One region of the Tatumella citrea genome, then DNA from elsewhere that is predicted to be linked to it. Evidence: predicted binding sites of a transcription regulator. Region 1 holds the regulator's gene; the other holds the start of a gene.
The links. The regulator sigma-54, encoded in region 1, starts transcription at its own class of promoters, with help from an activator protein. The targets are predictions, from matches to a motif close to GTTGGCACANNTTTCGCTNT.

Region 1 (8,947 bases):
GTCGCAAAATCAGTCGATGGATATGCAGGGCAATGTAGCTACCTTCACCGGAAATGTCGTCATTACCCAGGGGACCATCAGAATCACTGCAGATAAAGTCGTAGTGACAAGACCCGGAGGCGACAGCCAGAAAACTCTGGTGGACGGCTATGGCAATCCTGCCACTTTCTACCAGATGCAGGATAACGGTAAGCCGGTCAAAGGCCATGCAGCAAAACTGCATTACGATCTGGCAAAAGACCTGGTTGAGCTGACCGGCAACGCATACATTGAGCAGTTGAACAGCAATATCAAAGGTGACCGCATTACCTATCTGGTGAAAGAGCAGAAAATGCAGGCTTATAGTCAGGGTGGCGAACAAAAACGTGTGACCACAACCCTGATGCCTTCTGAGCTTCAGAACAATAATAAACCGGCACACCCTACCAAGAGTCAATAACAGTTATGGCGACGTTAATAGCAGAAAATCTGGCAAAAGCTTACAAAGGCCGCCGGGTCGTTGAAGATGTTAGTCTGGAAGTAAAATCAGGCGAAATTGTCGGATTACTGGGGCCTAACGGGGCCGGTAAAACCACCACGTTTTATATGGTGGTGGGCATTGTGCCAAGGGATGCAGGGAAAATTATTATCGATAATGATGATATCAGCCTGCTGCCACTGCATGCCCGTGCACGATTAGGTATTGGTTATTTACCGCAGGAAGCATCGATCTTCCGTCGTCTCAGTGTTTACGATAATCTGATGGCTGTATTACAGGTTCGTAAAGACCTTAACGCAGAACAGCGTGCTGACCGCGCCAATGAGCTGATGGAAGAGTTCCATATTGAACATTTGCGCGACAGCATGGGCCAGGCACTGTCGGGCGGTGAGCGCCGCAGGGTAGAAATTGCCAGAGCACTGGCAGCCAATCCGAAATTTATTTTGCTGGATGAGCCTTTTGCCGGTGTTGACCCGATATCCGTGATCGACATTAAAAAGATCATTGAGCATCTGCGTGATAGTGGTCTGGGCGTTCTGATTACCGACCATAACGTCCGTGAGACGCTGGCAGTTTGCGAGCGGGCGTACATTGTCAGCCAGGGGAAACTGATTGCCCATGGCACCCCGGAGCATATCCTTGCCGATGAACAAGTGAAACGCGTTTATCTCGGTGAAGAGTTCCGGCTCTGACTCTGTTAATGTGTCCTTAATGAAATTTTCTCAGGAAACTCATTCCTCACTATGAAGCAAAGTTTGCAATTCAGGCTCAGCCAACAACTGGCAATGACCCCCCAGTTGCAGCAGGCGATACGACTGTTGCAACTTTCTACGCATGAATTACAGCAGGAACTGCAGCTGGCACTGGAAAGTAATCCGTTACTGGAACAGACCGAAGTTCTTAACGAAGTGGATTCTGAGGAGTCGGGTGAAACTGCATCTCTGGACACCCGTGAAGCATTAGAGCAGAAAGATATGCCGGAGGAACTTCCTCTGGATGCCACCTGGGATGAAATATATACCGCCGGCACTCCATCCGGTACAGGTACTGATTATCAGGACGATGAACTACCTGTTTATCAGGGAGAAACCACCCAGTCACTGCAGGATTACCTGATGTGGCAGGTTGAACTGACCCCGTTCAGTGATACTGACCGTGCGATTGCCACTTCGATAGTTGATGCTATTGATAATACCGGCTATCTCACTGTTCCCCTGGAAGATATTCTGGAAAGTATCGGTGATGATGAACTGGGTATTGAAGAAGTTGAAGCTGTTCTGAAACGGGTACAGCATTTTGACCCTATTGGTGTGGGTGCCCGCGATTTGAAAGACTGTCTGCTGGTACAGCTTTCTCAGTTCAGCCCGGACACACCGATGCTGGAAGAAGCACGGTTAATTGTCCGGCAACACCTGGATCTGCTGGCTAATCACGATTTCCGTAGCCTGATGCGTGTCACCCGCCTGAAAGATGATGTGCTCAAAGATGCAATGGCTCTGATTCAGTCACTGGACCCTCGTCCCGGACAATCCATCCATACCGGTGAATCTGAATATGTAATCCCGGATGTGTTGGTGCGTAAAACCGGCAACCAGTGGACCGTCGAACTGAATACCGACAGTCTGCCACGACTCCGTATTAATCAGCACTATGCCGCAATGAGTGGCGGAGCGCGCAACGACAGCGACAATCAGTTTATCCGCAGTAATCTACAGGAAGCCCGCTGGCTGATTAAAAGCCTGGAAAGCCGAAATGATACTCTGTTGCGGGTTACCCGCTGTATTGTCGAACAACAGCAGGCCTTTTTTGAACAAGGCGAAGAATACATGCGGCCCATGGTACTGGCCGACATCGCTCAGTCAGTCGATATGCATGAATCCACTATTTCGCGGGTGACAACCCAGAAATATCTGCACAGCCCGCGCGGCATCTTTGAACTAAAATATTTCTTCTCAAGCCATGTCAGCACCGAAGGCGGTGGGGAAGCCTCGTCAACGGCTATCCGGGCACTGGTCAAAAAATTAATCTCATCGGAAAATCCGGGCAAACCCTTGAGTGACAGTAAACTCACCTCTATGTTATCTGAACAGGGGATTATGGTTGCAAGACGTACTGTTGCCAAATATCGCGAGTCTTTATCTATCCCGCCATCAAACCAGCGTAAACAGCTGCTTTGACATCATGAGAAGGAAAGCCTATGCAACTGAACATTACCGGACAACAAATTGAAATTACCGAAGGACTGCGCCAGTTTATTCACACGAAGTTTGCCAGACTGGAGCATTACTTTGAGCATATCAATCAGGTATATATTGTCCTGAAAGTTGAAAAAGTTCAGCAAATTGCAGATGCAACCTTACATGTGAACGGAGGTGAGCTCCATGCAACAGCAACAACCGATGATATGTATTCCGCTATTGACGGACTGACTGACAAACTGGCGCGACAGTTAACCCGTCACAAAGAAAAACTGAAACAGCATTAGTTTCAAACTGGTTTATCCCATTAAACAAACAGCAGGCATTGCCTATCCGTGGCTGCTTTTACCCGCAGATATTGCTGTTGAGCAATTCAAAGAGTAATACTGCAGGGTAAGTGACCGCCATCTTCGGAAAACAGGCAGATGAATCTGCAAGCGAAAGAATATGAATAGTGATCTGACACTTGAACTTAGCCATGTGCTTACTCTGGAATGTACCCGTAACAACGTACATTGTCAGAGTAAAAAGCGGGCGCTGGAGATAATAAGTGAACTGGCAGCGACTCAGCTGAATCTGCCACACCAAACTATTTTTGAGACTATCCTGAACCGTGAGCGGATGGGAAGCACAGGAATAGGCAACGGGATTGCAATCCCTCACGGTAAACTGGAAGAAGATACGCTCAGAACCATCGGAGTGCTGATCCATCTTGAGCACCCGATCCCGTTCGATGCGGTCGATAACCAGCCGGTAGATCTTTTGTTTGCGCTGTTGGTCCCGGCAGATCAGTGCAAAACGCACTTACATACCTTATCTCAGGTAGCAAAACGCCTGGCTGATAAAACCGTGTGCCGTCGTTTACGGGCTGCACAAAGTGATCAGGAACTCTACAGTATTATCATGGAAGAGCAGCAAAGCAGCGACGAAAAACAACAATAAATCAGCCTATAGAGCAGGAATTATTACGGGAGAAGGATCATGGTACTGATGATCGTGAGCGGTCGGTCAGGGTCGGGAAAATCTGTCGCACTACGAGCACTGGAGGATATGGGCTTTTATTGTGTCGATAACTTACCGGTCGATCTGTTACCGGAACTGGCTAACTCACTGGAAAAACGTAATATTTCTGCTGCAGTCAGTATCGATGTACGTAATATGCCTGAATCACCGGAGATTTTTGAGGATGCCTTTAACCGGCTATCAGCTCAGTTCTCCCCTCAGTTATTATTTCTTGATGCCGACAGAAATACACTGATCCGTCGTTACAGTGATACACGCCGCCTGCACCCTCTCTCGAGTAAAAATCTGTCACTGGAGAGCGCTATTGATGAAGAAAGCGACCTGCTTGAACCTCTGCGGTCCAGAGCTGATTTAATCATCGATACGTCTGAGATGTCGGTTCATGAGCTGGCTGAAATGCTAAGGACCCGTCTGCTTGGCAAGCGGGAACGGGAACTCACCATGGTATTTGAATCCTTTGGATTTAAATACGGAATCCCTATCGATGCAGATTATGTGTTTGATGTCCGTTTCCTGCCCAATCCTCACTGGGACCCAAAACTACGTCCGCTGACCGGCCTTGACCGGCCGGTAGCTGCGTTTCTTGATCGCCATACTGAAGTTCATAATTTTATTTATCAGACCCGCAGCTATCTTGAGCTATGGTTACCTATGCTGGAAACAAACAATCGCAGCTATCTGACCGTTGCGATTGGCTGTACCGGCGGTAAACATCGCTCAGTATATATAGCTGAACAGCTGGCGGACTACTTCCGCTCACGGGGAAAAAACGTTCAGTCACGACATCGCACACTGGAAAAGAAAAAATCATGACGATCAAACAATTAGTCAAAATCAGGAATAAGCTGGGAATGCATGCCCGCCCGGCAATGAAATTGTTCGAACTGGTACAAAGCTACGATGCAGAAGTCACTCTGCGCAATGAAGCCGGTACCGAAGCTGACGCCAGTAGTGTTATTGCACTGCTGATGCTGGACTCAGCCCAGGGCGGACAGATTGAAGTTGAAGCTACCGGCCCGCAGGAAAACGAAGCACTCCAGGCGGTCATAGAATTATTCAACGCAGGTTTTGATGAGGACTAAATCCCCGCGGCTTCCCGGCTGTTAATACAGGTGATACCTTTTCAGGAACTCCTGTCCTCCCAGTTGCCCCATCTGTTGTGAAATCCATTGCTGCCGTTCGCGGGTATAAGCCGAAGGCGAAGCGGCATGATAGATTATCGGGTTAGGAAGCACCGCAGCAAGTAGCGCGGCTTGCTCCCGGCTCAACTGGCTGGCTGGCTTATGAAAATAAGCTTTCGAAGCAGCCTGTACTCCGAATATTCCCGGACCAAATTCGGCAATGTTCAGATACACCGTCAGAATTCTTTTTTTACTCCAGACCGTTTCCAGACCAACGGTCAGTACTGCTTCCATTCCCTTGCGGATCCAGCTACGTCCGTCCCAGAGAAACAGATTTTTTGCAGTCTGCTGGGACAACGTTGAAGCCCCTCGCATCTCACCATGCTGACGGCTGTCCAGAACAGACTGCATTGCATCAAAATCAAAACCCCAGTGCTGAGGGAATTTCTGGTCTTCTCCGGCAATAACCGCCAGTGGCATCCAGGGTGAAATATCAGACATACTCACCCACTCAGAATGCGCGCGATATTGAGTATCTCCAGACAGAAGTGCACCTATCTGACGTTCAGCCATTACTGCAGAAAAGGGGACCGGGACGACTGAAAACAACAGTATCAGCCCGACAGCAATTCCTGCCAGTAACAAAAACAGACGGAGTACGCGACGCTTTAACCATGATACTGCCCTGTTATGATTTTTTTTCATTCATCCATCCCTGCGAAATTTTTTCACTTAACATATCATTACCGGAGAGTAGCGTTGGCACAGATTTTTTCATAAATATTTATTAGTCAGCGACGGCTTCCCGGTCAAGTCCTCAACTGTATCATCCCGAAAAGCACCCCCTTGTCACTGGCTAGCCTCAGTAACATCAACTACTTCAGGGCATGTAAGGAATCGGTTCCAGTAAAATGACCAAATTCAAAATACATTAATATATATTAAGTATTGTTTTCTCTGTCCAATTATAACCCTCCAAAAAATTTAACATTAAGTTAAACAAATGATATCGTTTAAATAAACAACTGTTAATATAAACACTTTCTCTGTCAGAGAATCCCGAAATTCTCTATCCCTAAGCGATGACTTTTTTAAGCTACAGAAGGCCGCCCGGGCGGCGTCAGAAACTTGTTAACATCAGTCAATTATTTGTGAGCTTTCAGAGAGCAGTTTTCTTAGCTGTTGTTTTTTTATATAAATCACAGTTCAGAACAACCCCGGGAAGACGAAATGGTAAAAACACTGATAACTGTAAGGTTTTAATCATGTTTTTTATCCCCGGACGAGCTTACCTGCCCGGGGATGAGAGGATGGCATAAACTGATGGTGGTTTTCTGAACATCAACGCAGGAGAGATCCTTGTTAAGATTTTCCCAGCCGGAAACATTTCAACTTCACAAATCTTAATGAATTGTGGCAAAGTGATCGCAATTTTTGTTAAGGTAGTAGCCATAGCTAACCAATACCTTCCGCCGCCCGGGTCCGCCCGGTTAACGATAATTTTTTTCGCTGGCAGAATCACAGTTTCCCTGGTGTTGGCGCAATATTCGCGCACCCCGGTTTATCCGGGGTCATTTTTTACTGCAGTATAAAATTAGTGCTTCCCTTCCCTGGATTTCACCCATTGTCTTAGAATCGCAACTTCGTGACGCCACTCATGACGCAGTTCATCAATCCATTCCTGCACATTATCCCACCATGCCGGAAGTTCTGGCGTCTGAATCTGTTTCGCTACCTGTTGCAGATGTTTTAAACCCACCGAACCTGCCGCACCCTTGATTTTATGCCCTTCTTCAGCAATGCCTTTCTGGTCTCTGGCCATCATGTTGGAATCTAAAACATCCAGATATCCCGGCATCATTTTTTCAAACATCTCAAGGCTTTGGTAAATCAGTTGAGCACCTACCAGTTCCATATACTGTTCCAGCATCGCAATATCCAGGTGCCCTTCGTCTGCGGCTAATGCAACGCTTTCCTCTTGCTCTTCTATAGCCTGATGCTGATTCCAGAACCTGGCAATGACCGCGGTTAGCGCAGGAACAGACAGCGGCTTACTCAGGACGTCATCCATACCTGCTTCAAGATACTCTTTTTTGTCCTTCAGTACGTTCGCGGTAAGAGCAACCAGTGGGGGTAGTTGTTGGCCGGCAAAACGCTGATGTAACTCACGAGCCACATCCAGCCCGGTCATATCCGGTAGTTGAATATCCAGCAGCACCATATCGAACTCCAGCGGATCAAACATCTCCAGGGCCTCAGCCCCGGTCATTGCTACTTCCGTACTGCAGCCGAGTTTTTCCAGCACCGAACGGGCGACCACCACATTCAGTTCAATATCTTCAACCAGTAAAATATGTAATGCCGGCAGCGGTAAAATGTCTTCTTCGTTAATCTCTTCAGAGCTATTTTCCAGCTGAGGTGCATGAATTTGCAGGCTAAAGCATGCTCCTTCACCTGGCGCACTTTGCACCGTAATATTACCGCCCATCACCTGGGCAAGCCGGTGAGAAATTGCCAGGCCAATTCCGGTTCCTGTCGCAGGTTTACCACCATGCTGATCCTTCACCTGATAGTACATCGCAAAGATCTTATCCTGTTCTCCCTGCGGGATACCGATGCCTGAGTCCTTAACGTCAAAACGTAACTGCTGTTGCTGTTCGTCGTAGGCAACCGTGACAACAATTTCGCCTTCACGGGTAAATTTCACCGCATTGCCAATCAGGTTCCATAAAATCTGCCGTAACCGCGTGCCGTCTGCAATAATCGTTTGTGGCAACGGTAGCTGAGTTGCCATGACAAATTTCAACCCTTTAGGCTGAACCAGTAAACCTGAGAGGTTTTCCAGATCAGACAGAAATTCAGTGAAATCTATTGGCTGATTATCGAGCTGAACTTTTCTCCGCTCAATTTTGTCCATCTCAATAACATCGTTGAAGATATTCCCGAGGGTAATCGCCGAAACATGGATGGTTTTCAGGTAATTCAGCTGTTCCTGGCTAAGCCCGGTATCCAGCAGAATCCGGCTCAGACCAACAATGCCATTTAACGGGGTGCGAAGTTCGTGGCTGATGGTAGAAATAAAGGTCGTTTTTTCCCGGCTGGCATTCTCCAGCGCATCCTGGTAACGCTTACGTTCGGTGATGTCACGGCCAAAGCCCATCAGTCCGCTACGTTTCCCTACCCTGTCGTAGTAAGGAACTTTACGAATTTCAAAACAGGCTTTTTTACCATCCGGATACTGCAACCACTGCTCATAGGTGAGAGCAACATTATGCCGGAAGACTTTTTCATCAGTCTCCAGAATTTTCTCCGCCGTATCAGCATCATAAATATCTTTAGGCGACAGTCCCACCAGCTGTTTTTCAATCCGGCCGGTCAGCAGTTCTACAGCCCGGTTACAGCCAGAAAACTTACGGTCTATATTGCGGTAAAACACCAGATCCGGTGATGCATCGAGGAAAGAACGCAAAAACGTTGATTGCTGTTCCAGCTCTATCTGCGTTTTCTCACGGCTCGCCATCTCTTCCCTTAGCTTGTCCATGGCATGTTCACGGGCCTGCTCCGCTTCCTTACGTACGTTTATTTCCTGGTTCAGCTGCTGAATATTTTCTTTCAGTTGCTGATTGAGCTGCAAATCTCGCTTGCGCATCTCCTCCAGCTTATCCACCAGCCGGGCCAGCCTTTGCCGGGAATCTTCGAGCTGATCAACCACCACCGAAAGAAAATAAACTGCCCAGGGAGTGATCAGTAAGCCAAAAAATACCGATCGAACGACATCAATGCTCTCTACCCGTCCCTGCAGGACCAGAGTCACCGCCATCTGGACGATCATAGCCAGCACCACCAGTGCTGAAGCCAGAAGTAAAGAGAAACGGACCAGGCCAAGTTTGACCATAAGATCCACGTAATATTGTGCTAACAGTCTTATTTGTTTCATAACGCGCTCCCTGACAGTAGCCCCCATCATATCCTAAAATGGTGTCACAGAGAGGATAGAGGCGGGAAATTACCGCCTGAGGCCACTGCAAAGATCAGGCAGCAAATTGAGCTTTCGGTACTCAGCCTTTCAGCATGACGATAAGAGCCCTTGCCGGCACACCGAAACCAAATGAGAATGAATATAAATA
Region 2 (8,947 bases), 1.1 Mb from region 1:
CAGCGCTACCATATGGCGATTGTCATCGACGAATTTGGTGGTGTATCAGGACTGGTGACTATCGAAGATATTCTTGAGCTGATCGTCGGCGAAATTGAAGATGAGTACGACGAAGAGAACGACAGCGATATCCGCCAGCTCAGCCGCCATACCTATTCCTTACGTGCACTGACCCCGATAGAAGACTTCAACGAGCTGTTTGGTACCAGCTTCAGTGATGAAGAAGTCGATACCATCGGTGGTCTGGTGATGCAAAGCTTTGGCCACCTGCCGGCCAGAGGGGAAAGTATCACCCTTGATGGTTATCAGTTTAAAGTTGCCATGGCTGACCGACGCCGGATCCTCCAGGTCCATGTTAAAATTCCTGACGATGCCACTACACCTCAACCTGAAGACGAATAACAGCCTATGACGGCACTGAATCAGTTACTCCGGCAACAGAAAATACGCCTGTTGCTGGCTTTACTTACGGGTGCCGTTGGCACCCTGGCGTTTTCTCCTTATGATTTCTGGCCTGCCGCCCTGTTATCCCTGACGGGATTACAGGCGTTAACTCTGAAACGCACTACCCCTCAGGCGTTGGCTATTGGCTTTGTCTGGGGAATGGGCCTGTTTGGTTCAGGCGTTAACTGGGTATACGTCAGTATCGCGACCTTTGGTGGTATGCCGGGCCCGGTCAATGTATTCCTGGTGGTGTTACTAGCCGCCTGGTTATCACTGTTTCCGATGTTTTTCAGCGCCCTGTTAAACCGCTTTTGGCCAGCAGCAACTCTGACCCGACTGATTCTTGCTGCCCCTGCATTGTGGCAGACTACTGAATTTTTACGTGGCTGGATACTGACCGGATTTCCCTGGCTACAATTTGGTTACAGCCAGATCAATGGCCCACTGAAAGGCCTGGCCCCTATTGCCGGAGTAGAGAGCATCACGCTGGTATTAATGGTCGTCGCGGGGCTGATTACCTACAGTCTGGTACAGCGGAACCTTCGGGCATTACTGGTAGCCGTGGCCATCATTATTATCGGCTGGCCATTACGATATTTGCACTGGTACCAGCCGCAAAACGACCGCAAAGTTTCAGTTGCTCTGGTGCAGGGAAATATTCCGCAGTCAATGAAATGGGATCCTCAGCAGCTGCAGTCCACATTAAATACCTATCTGCGGCTGACCCGTCCGGTACTGGGTAACGCTAAAATTGTTATCTGGCCAGAGTCTGCCATCACCGATCTGGAAACCAATGAACAGCCTTTCCTGACTCAGTTAGATCAGGTACTGCGAAGTGAAGGCAGCACACTGGCGACCGGTATTGTTGATTCAAGATTGCAGGCAGATAACCGTTACCACGATTACAACAGCGTCGTGGTGTTAGGTAATCCACAGCCCTACAGTTATCAGAGTCAGAACCGTTATCAGAAAAATCACCTGGTACCCTTTGGCGAGTTTGTTCCTATGGCCAGCCTTCTCAGGCCACTGGCACCATTTTTTGACTTACCGATGTCCGGATTTAGCCGGGGCAAATATGTTCAGCCACCGTTAAACCTTGATGGTTATCAGCTGACTACTGCGATCTGTTACGAAATTGTCCTCGGTGAGCATGTCAGGGATAATTTCCGTCCCGATACCGATTTTCTGCTGACAGTGTCAAATGATGCATGGTTCGGTCACTCCATCGGTCCGTGGCAGCATCTGCAAATGGCAAGAATGCGTGCTCTGGAGCTTGGCAGGCCCCTGTTAAGAGATACCAATAACGGAGTCACTGCTATTGTCGATGCTCAGGGTGATATTACGCAGGAAATCCCTCAATTCCATGAAGGTGTATTGCAGGCTGAAGTAACCCCGACACGAGGAATCACTCCTTATGCCCGTAGTGGCAATCTGACCGTGTGGCTGCTATCGGCATTTGCCGTTGCTGGTGCACTGGTATTGCGTCGCCGTCGTTAAACTGTCTGCCGGAGCCTGACTCCGGCAGCTCTCCCCCCGGTTATGCCTTTCCGTTTCTGTTCTGAAATATCTGCCCTGAATTTTCAGCCCCCACGCCCATACCCGGTATGCCGCCATAAATTAATTGTTTTTATCCTTACCTATGGATGGCATACATATTGCTTAATTATTAGTGATGCTTAGAAACATACTGAAACAGCAGCCGGAAGCCTGAATCGCACCAATAAAGTGCAAATACCGACTCCTGTTGGTTAATTGCGCAAATTATTGTTCAGATTGCGTCCGTCGTCTCAGTTAAGAAACAAGAACGTTTCATTTCATTAACAATGAACTAAGGTAAAACTGTAACCAGTTACAGCAAACTCACCCAATCATCAATTTCTGCCTCCCGCAGGCTGAAAGCGGGAGACTAAAGGAGCACTGATATGAAATTACGGAAACTGGCCCTTGGCCTTGCGATCACTGGTGTTCTGTCTGGTGTGGTCTATGCCGAAGATGCCCCTTCAGCTCAGCCCTCCACGCTCGATAAAATTGCTAAAAACGGTGTCGTGGTAGTAGGCCATCGCGAGTCATCTGTGCCTTTCTCTTACTATGACAATCAGCAAAAAGTGGTGGGATATTCACAGGATTATTCCAACGCGATTGTCGAAGCAATTAAAAAGAAACTGAATAAGCCTGATCTGACGGTAAAAATGTTACCTATCACTTCACAGAACCGTATCCCGCTGCTGCAAAACGGTACCTATGATTTTGAATGTGGATCAACCACCAATAACCTCGAACGACAGAAGCAGGCCGATTTCTCAGACACCATTTTTGTGGTCGGCACACGCCTGCTGGTTAAAAAAGGCAGCCCGATTAAAGATTTCCCGGATCTGAAAGGCAAAACCGTGGTTGTGACTTCCGGAACCACTTCAGAAATTCTGCTGAATAAACTCAATGACGATAAAAAAATGGGTATGAGAATCATCAGCGCCAAAGATCATGGTGATTCTTTCCGTACTCTGGAAACCGGCCGGGCCGTCGCTTTTATGATGGATGACGCGTTACTTGCCGGTGAACGAGCCAAAGCTAAAAACCCTGCAGACTGGGTCATTGTGGGTACCCCACAATCTCATGAAGCCTACGGTTGTATGTTACGCAAAAATGATCCGGACTTTAAACAGCTGATGGACAGCACCATTGCTCAGGCGCAGACCTCCGGGGAAGCTGCCAAATGGTATGAGCGCTGGTTCAAACAGCCTATTCCGCCAAAAAATATGATCATGAACTTCGATATGTCAGAGGATATGAAAGCGTTATTCAAATCACCTAATGACAAAGCACTTAACTAACCACAACCCTAACAGCAAGACAGTGCCTCAGGCATAACGGAGGCTTCTGACGCTACCGCATACGCAGCATTCTGGCGGGTGGTAGCGTCATTGCGGCTGAGTTCGTCAGCCTTCAGGGTAGCCTTGCTATCCTTTTTACCGGGAGTTGATTATGGGCACAAACTGGAACTGGGGGATATTTTTTGAACAGGCCCCGTTCGGCAATACCACTTATCTGGGTTGGTTATGGTCCGGTTTCCAGGTCACGATTGCAGTCTCGTTGTGCGCATGGGTGGTCGCTTTTCTGGTCGGTTCGCTGTTTGGAATTTTGCGTACCTTACCGAATCGCTTTTTGTCAGCCATCGGTGCCTGCTATGTCGAGCTGTTTCGTAATATTCCACTGATTGTACAGTTTTTCTTCTGGTATCTGGTCGCCCCGGAACTGGTAGGGGAAAACCTCGGGATGTGGTTTAAATCTGAACTTGATCCAAATATTCAGTTCTTCGTCTGTTCCGTTATTTGCCTGGGATTATTCACCGCTGCTCGTGTGTGTGAACAAGTGAGAACGGCTATCCAGTCACTGCCCCGTGGTCAGAAAAATGCCAGTATGGCACTCGGTATGACACTGCCACAGTGCTACCGTTATGTGTTATTGCCTAATGCTTACCGGATCATCGTTCCGCCGATGACGTCAGAAATGCTCAATCTGGTGAAAAACTCAGCCATCGCCTCGACAATTGGCCTGGTCGATATGGCGGCCCAGGCAGGTAAATTGCTTGACTACTCTGCCCATGCCTACGAGTCATTCACTGCCATTACTGTGGCTTATATCATTATCAATGCTGCCATCATGCTGGTCATGAGTCTGCTGGAACGCAAACTGCGCTTACCTGGCCATATAGGGAGTAAATAATGTATTCATTTGACTGGAGCTCAATTCCGCCAAGCCTGCCATTCCTCGCCGACGGGATGATCGTTACTCTTAAAATCACAGTCTGCGCCATCGTCGTCGGCATTCTGTGGGGCACATTACTGGCAGTCATGCGTTTATCCGGCGTGGGGATCATCAGTTGGTTCGCCCGTCTGTATGTCAACCTGTTCAGGGCCGTACCGCTGGTCATGGTTTTGTTATGGTTTTATCTGATCGTTCCGGGTTTTCTGCAATCGGTATTAGGCCTGTCGCCAAAAACCGATATCCGGCTGATTTCTGCGATGGTGGCTTTTTCGCTGTTTGAGGCCGCCTACTATTCAGAGATTATCCGTGCAGGAATCCAGAGTATTGGTAAAGGCCAGTCTGGTGCAGCGCTGGCTTTGGGGATGACTCAGGGGCAGGCTATGCGGCTGGTGATTCTGCCACAGGCTTTCCGTGCCATGGTGCCATTACTCCTTACTCAGGGAATTGTGCTGTTTCAGGATACATCCCTGGTTTACGTCCTCAGCCTGGCTGACTTCTTCCGTACCGCCTCTACCATAGGCGACAGGGATGGTACCCAGGTAGAAATGATACTGTTTGCCGGCCTGGTCTATTTTGTTATCAGTCTGTGCATTTCACTGCTGGTCAGTTATATGAAAAAGAGAAGGACCGTCTGATGATAAACCTGAAAAATGTTTCTAAATGGTATGGCCACTTTCAGGTGCTGACAGACTGCACCACGGAAGTTAAAAAAGGTGAGGTTGTGGTGGTATGCGGCCCGTCGGGCTCAGGAAAATCAACACTGATCAAAACAGTGAATGGTCTGGAGCCGGTTCAGCAGGGAAGTATTCTGGTCAACGGTACCGAAGTTAATGACCGGAAAACTAACCTGGCAAAACTGCGTAGTAAGGTGGGGATGGTTTTCCAGCATTTTGAGTTATTCCCGCATCTGAGTATTGTCGATAATCTGACGCTGGCTCAGGTAAAAGTTCTGGGCAGAAATAAAGCAGAGGCCCGGGACAAGGGGCTGAAATTACTGGCCAGGGTTGGACTGGCAGCACATGCAGAGAAGTTTCCGGGGCAACTGTCTGGTGGTCAACAACAGAGGGTAGCAATAGCCAGAGCTCTCTGCATGGACCCTATCGCCATGTTGTTTGATGAGCCAACCTCGGCACTGGACCCGGAAATGATTAATGAAGTGCTGGATGTCATGGTAGAACTGGCAAATGAAGGCATGACAATGATGGTGGTTACCCACGAAATGGGCTTTGCCCGTAAGGTAGCAAACCGGGTCATCTTTATGGATGAAGGAAAAATTGTCGAGGATTCTGATAAGGATGCATTTTTTAATCATCCTGCTTCAGAACGTGCCAAAGATTTCCTGGCAAAAATTATTCATTAATCTTCACTTTTGGCATTTCACTGCGACGGCAGTGAAATGCCGCTATTTCCGGTATCGACCTCCTGTTTTCGGCGGTTGCCCCGCACCTCTGTCCCGAAATATTCTGCTTTCACTTGCTTGCCTTCACCGGTTTACCGGATAAATCACCTTCCGGAGTGATGCGGGTGTTGTTGCGCACCGGGCTTATGGGTATGCTATGCGGATCATATGAAAATCACTGCAGTTAGCTTCGCGCAATTCAACAAGGACCACAGGCTGCCATGCAAGAGCAATACCGCCCGGAAGAGATAGAATCTAAAGTCCAGAAACACTGGCACGATCAGGAAACCTTTAAAGTCACTGAACAGGAAGGGAAAGAGAAGTACTACTGCCTGTCAATGCTACCCTATCCTTCTGGTCGTCTACATATGGGACATGTGCGTAACTACACCATTGGTGATGTTATTGCCCGTTATCAGCGACTGCTTGGGAAAAATGTTCTGCAGCCGATAGGCTGGGATGCTTTTGGTCTACCTGCTGAAGGTGCGGCGGTGAAAAACAATACCGCCCCTGCCCCGTGGACCTACGAAAATATTGCCTACATGAAAAACCAGCTGAAACTGCTGGGTTTCGGTTATGACTGGAGCCGTGAACTGGCCACCTGTCAGCCTGAATATTACCGCTGGGAACAGTGGTTCTTCACGAAGCTGTTCGAGAAAGGCCTGGTTTACAAAAAAACCTCAGCAGTAAACTGGTGCCCGAATGACCAGACTGTACTGGCTAACGAGCAGGTTATCGATGGTTGTTGCTGGCGTTGCGATACTAAAGTTGAACGCAAAGAAATCCCACAATGGTTTATTAAAATTACTGCCTATGCAGAAGAGCTGTTGAACGACCTGGATTCTCTGGAAGGTTGGCCTGAACAGGTTAAAACCATGCAGCGTAACTGGATTGGTCGCTCTGAAGGGGTTGAAATTACCTTTGATGTCGCCGACAGCAGCGAAAAACTGACCGTTTATACAACCCGTCCGGACACCTTTATGGGGGCCACTTATGTTGCAGTAGCCGCCGGGCATCCGCTGGCACAACAAGCCGCAGTGAATAACCCTGCGCTGACAGCATTTATTGATGAGTGCCGGAATACCAAAGTTGCCGAAGCTGATATGGCAACGATGGAGAAAAAAGGCCACCCTACAGGGACCTTTGTGATTCACCCACTGACGGGTGAAAAATTACCGGTTTGGGTAGCTAATTTTGTACTGATGGAATACGGCACTGGTGCGGTAATGGCCGTTCCGGGACATGATCAGCGTGACTGGGAATTTGCCCGTAAGTATGACCTGCCGATCAAGCCTGTAATCCTCAATGAAGATGGCAGTGAGCCGGATATTTCAGAAGCAGCAATGACCAGTAAAGGAACACTGTTTAATTCTGCACAGTTTGATGGACTCTCTTATCAGGACGGTTTTAATGCCATTGCTGATGCTCTGGCAGCTAAAGGTGTGGGTGAGCGTAAAGTAAACTATCGTCTGCGTGACTGGGGTGTATCCCGTCAGCGCTACTGGGGTGCGCCAATTCCGATGGTAACTCTGGAAGACGGTACCGTCATCCCGACACCTGAAGATCAACTGCCGGTGATTTTGCCTGAAGATGTCGAAATGAACGGGATCACCAGCCCAATTAAAGCCGATCCTGAGTGGGCAAAAACCACCGTCAACGGTCAGCCGGCACTGCGTGAAACTGATACCTTCGATACCTTTATGGAATCCTCCTGGTATTACGCACGTTACACCTGTGCTGATTATGATAAAGGGATGCTGGCCCCGGCTGCTGCCAACTACTGGCTGCCGGTTGATCAGTATGTTGGCGGTATTGAACATGCGATCATGCACCTGATGTATTTCCGCTTCTTCCACAAGTTATTGCGTGATGCGGGTCTGGTGAACTCTAACGAGCCAGCCAAACGTCTGTTATGTCAGGGAATGGTTCTGGCTGATGCCTTCTACTACACCGGTAACAGCGGAGAGCGTAACTGGGTTTCTCCGGTTGATGTCTCAGTAGTACGCGATGATAAAGGGCGTATTACCAGTGCTACCGATAAAGACGGACGTGAAGTGATTTATGCCGGTATGAGTAAGATGTCAAAATCTAAAAATAACGGCATTGACCCACAACTGATGGTCGAACGTTACGGTGCAGATACCGTACGTCTGTTTATGATGTTTGCCTCTCCGGCTGATATGACTCTGGAATGGCAGGAATCCGGTGTTGAAGGGGCTAACCGCTTCCTGAAGCGTGTCTGGAAACTGGTTTACGACCACAGCAGTAAAGGCAATGCACCGGCCCTGCAGGTTGATGCGCTTAATGAAGACCAGAAAGCACTTCGTCGTGATGTTCATAAAACTATTGCGAAAGTGTCGGATGATATCGGTCGTCGTCAGACCTTTAATACCGCCATCGCCGCTATTATGGAACTGATGAATAAACTGCTGAAAGCGCCACAGGATACCGACCAGGACCGTGCACTGATGCAGGAAGCTCTGGATTCTGTGGTCCGGCTGCTGTATCCGTTCACTCCTCATGCCTGCTTCGAACTGTGGCAGACACTGGGTCATACCGACACTGTCGACAATACCGCCTGGCCGGTAGCCGATGAAAGTGCCATGGTTGAAGACTCCGTGTTAGTGGTGGTTCAGGTGAATGGTAAGGTTCGTGGCAAAATCACGGTTCCGGTCACTGCAACCCAGGAACAGGTTCAGGCACTGGCTGCTAAAGAACATCTTGTGGCAAAATATCTGGAAGGCGTGACTATACGTAAAGTTATTTACGTTCCGGGTAAACTGCTTAACCTGGTCGTAGGTTAAGCGCAGGAGGCAATGTGCGACAATTTTTTTCAACTCTGATACTTGCGGTGGCTGTACTGGCCACCGCAGGCTGTGGTTTTCATACCCGCGGGACAACGCAAATCCCGAAGGAAATGCAGACCATGATTTTAACCAGTAGTGATCCTTATGGCCCACTGGCCAGAACCGTGCGTCAGGAATTGCGGTTAAATGCGATTACACTGGTTGATGATAGTGCTGACCGACGTAATAACATTCCGTCATTACGTCTTGAGGCAGAAAATACCGGTCGCTCTACTGCCTCTGTGTTTATTGATGGTACTGCGGCGGAGTATCAGCTGCATCTGACCGTGACAGCACAGGTATTGTTGCCAGGTAAAGGAATTTACCCGTTAAGTACTACGGTTTACCGGACGTTCTTTGATAACTCCGGGGTTCCGCTGGCGAAAGATTCTGAGCAGGACATGATTTACCAGGAGATGCGGGTACGAGCCGCAGACCAGCTGGTTCGCCAGTTGATCGCTGTACATGCGGCACAGTTAAATTCAGCAGAAAC

Region 2: A7K98_RS06055 (amino acid ABC transporter substrate-binding protein) is a predicted target of sigma-54. The motif match lies at 2,087-2,106, and genes of this name have one in related genera.

Annotation. Positions count from the first base shown of each region.
Region 1 covers NZ_CP015579.1:189,851-198,797, reverse strand. Annotated here, with positions in the region: gene lptA (lipopolysaccharide ABC transporter substrate-binding protein LptA) at 1-439, shown strand, start outside; gene lptB (LPS export ABC transporter ATP-binding protein) at 445-1,170, shown strand; gene rpoN (RNA polymerase factor sigma-54) at 1,222-2,655, shown strand; gene hpf (ribosome hibernation promoting factor) at 2,676-2,963, shown strand; gene ptsN (PTS IIA-like nitrogen regulatory protein PtsN) at 3,124-3,618, shown strand; gene rapZ (RNase adapter RapZ) at 3,658-4,512, shown strand; gene npr (PTS phosphocarrier protein NPr) at 4,509-4,781, shown strand; gene mtgA (monofunctional biosynthetic peptidoglycan transglycosylase) at 4,803-5,525, opposite strand; gene arcB (aerobic respiration two-component sensor histidine kinase ArcB) at 6,415-8,757, opposite strand.
Region 2 covers NZ_CP015579.1:1,260,435-1,269,381, reverse strand. Annotated here, with positions in the region: gene corC (CNNM family magnesium/cobalt transport protein CorC) at 1-402, shown strand, start outside; gene lnt (apolipoprotein N-acyltransferase) at 409-1,941, shown strand; gene A7K98_RS06055 (amino acid ABC transporter substrate-binding protein) at 2,367-3,275, shown strand; gene A7K98_RS06050 (amino acid ABC transporter permease) at 3,427-4,167, shown strand; gene gltK (glutamate/aspartate ABC transporter permease GltK) at 4,167-4,844, shown strand; gene A7K98_RS06040 (amino acid ABC transporter ATP-binding protein) at 4,844-5,569, shown strand; gene leuS (leucine--tRNA ligase) at 5,830-8,412, shown strand; gene lptE (LPS assembly lipoprotein LptE) at 8,427-8,947, shown strand, end outside.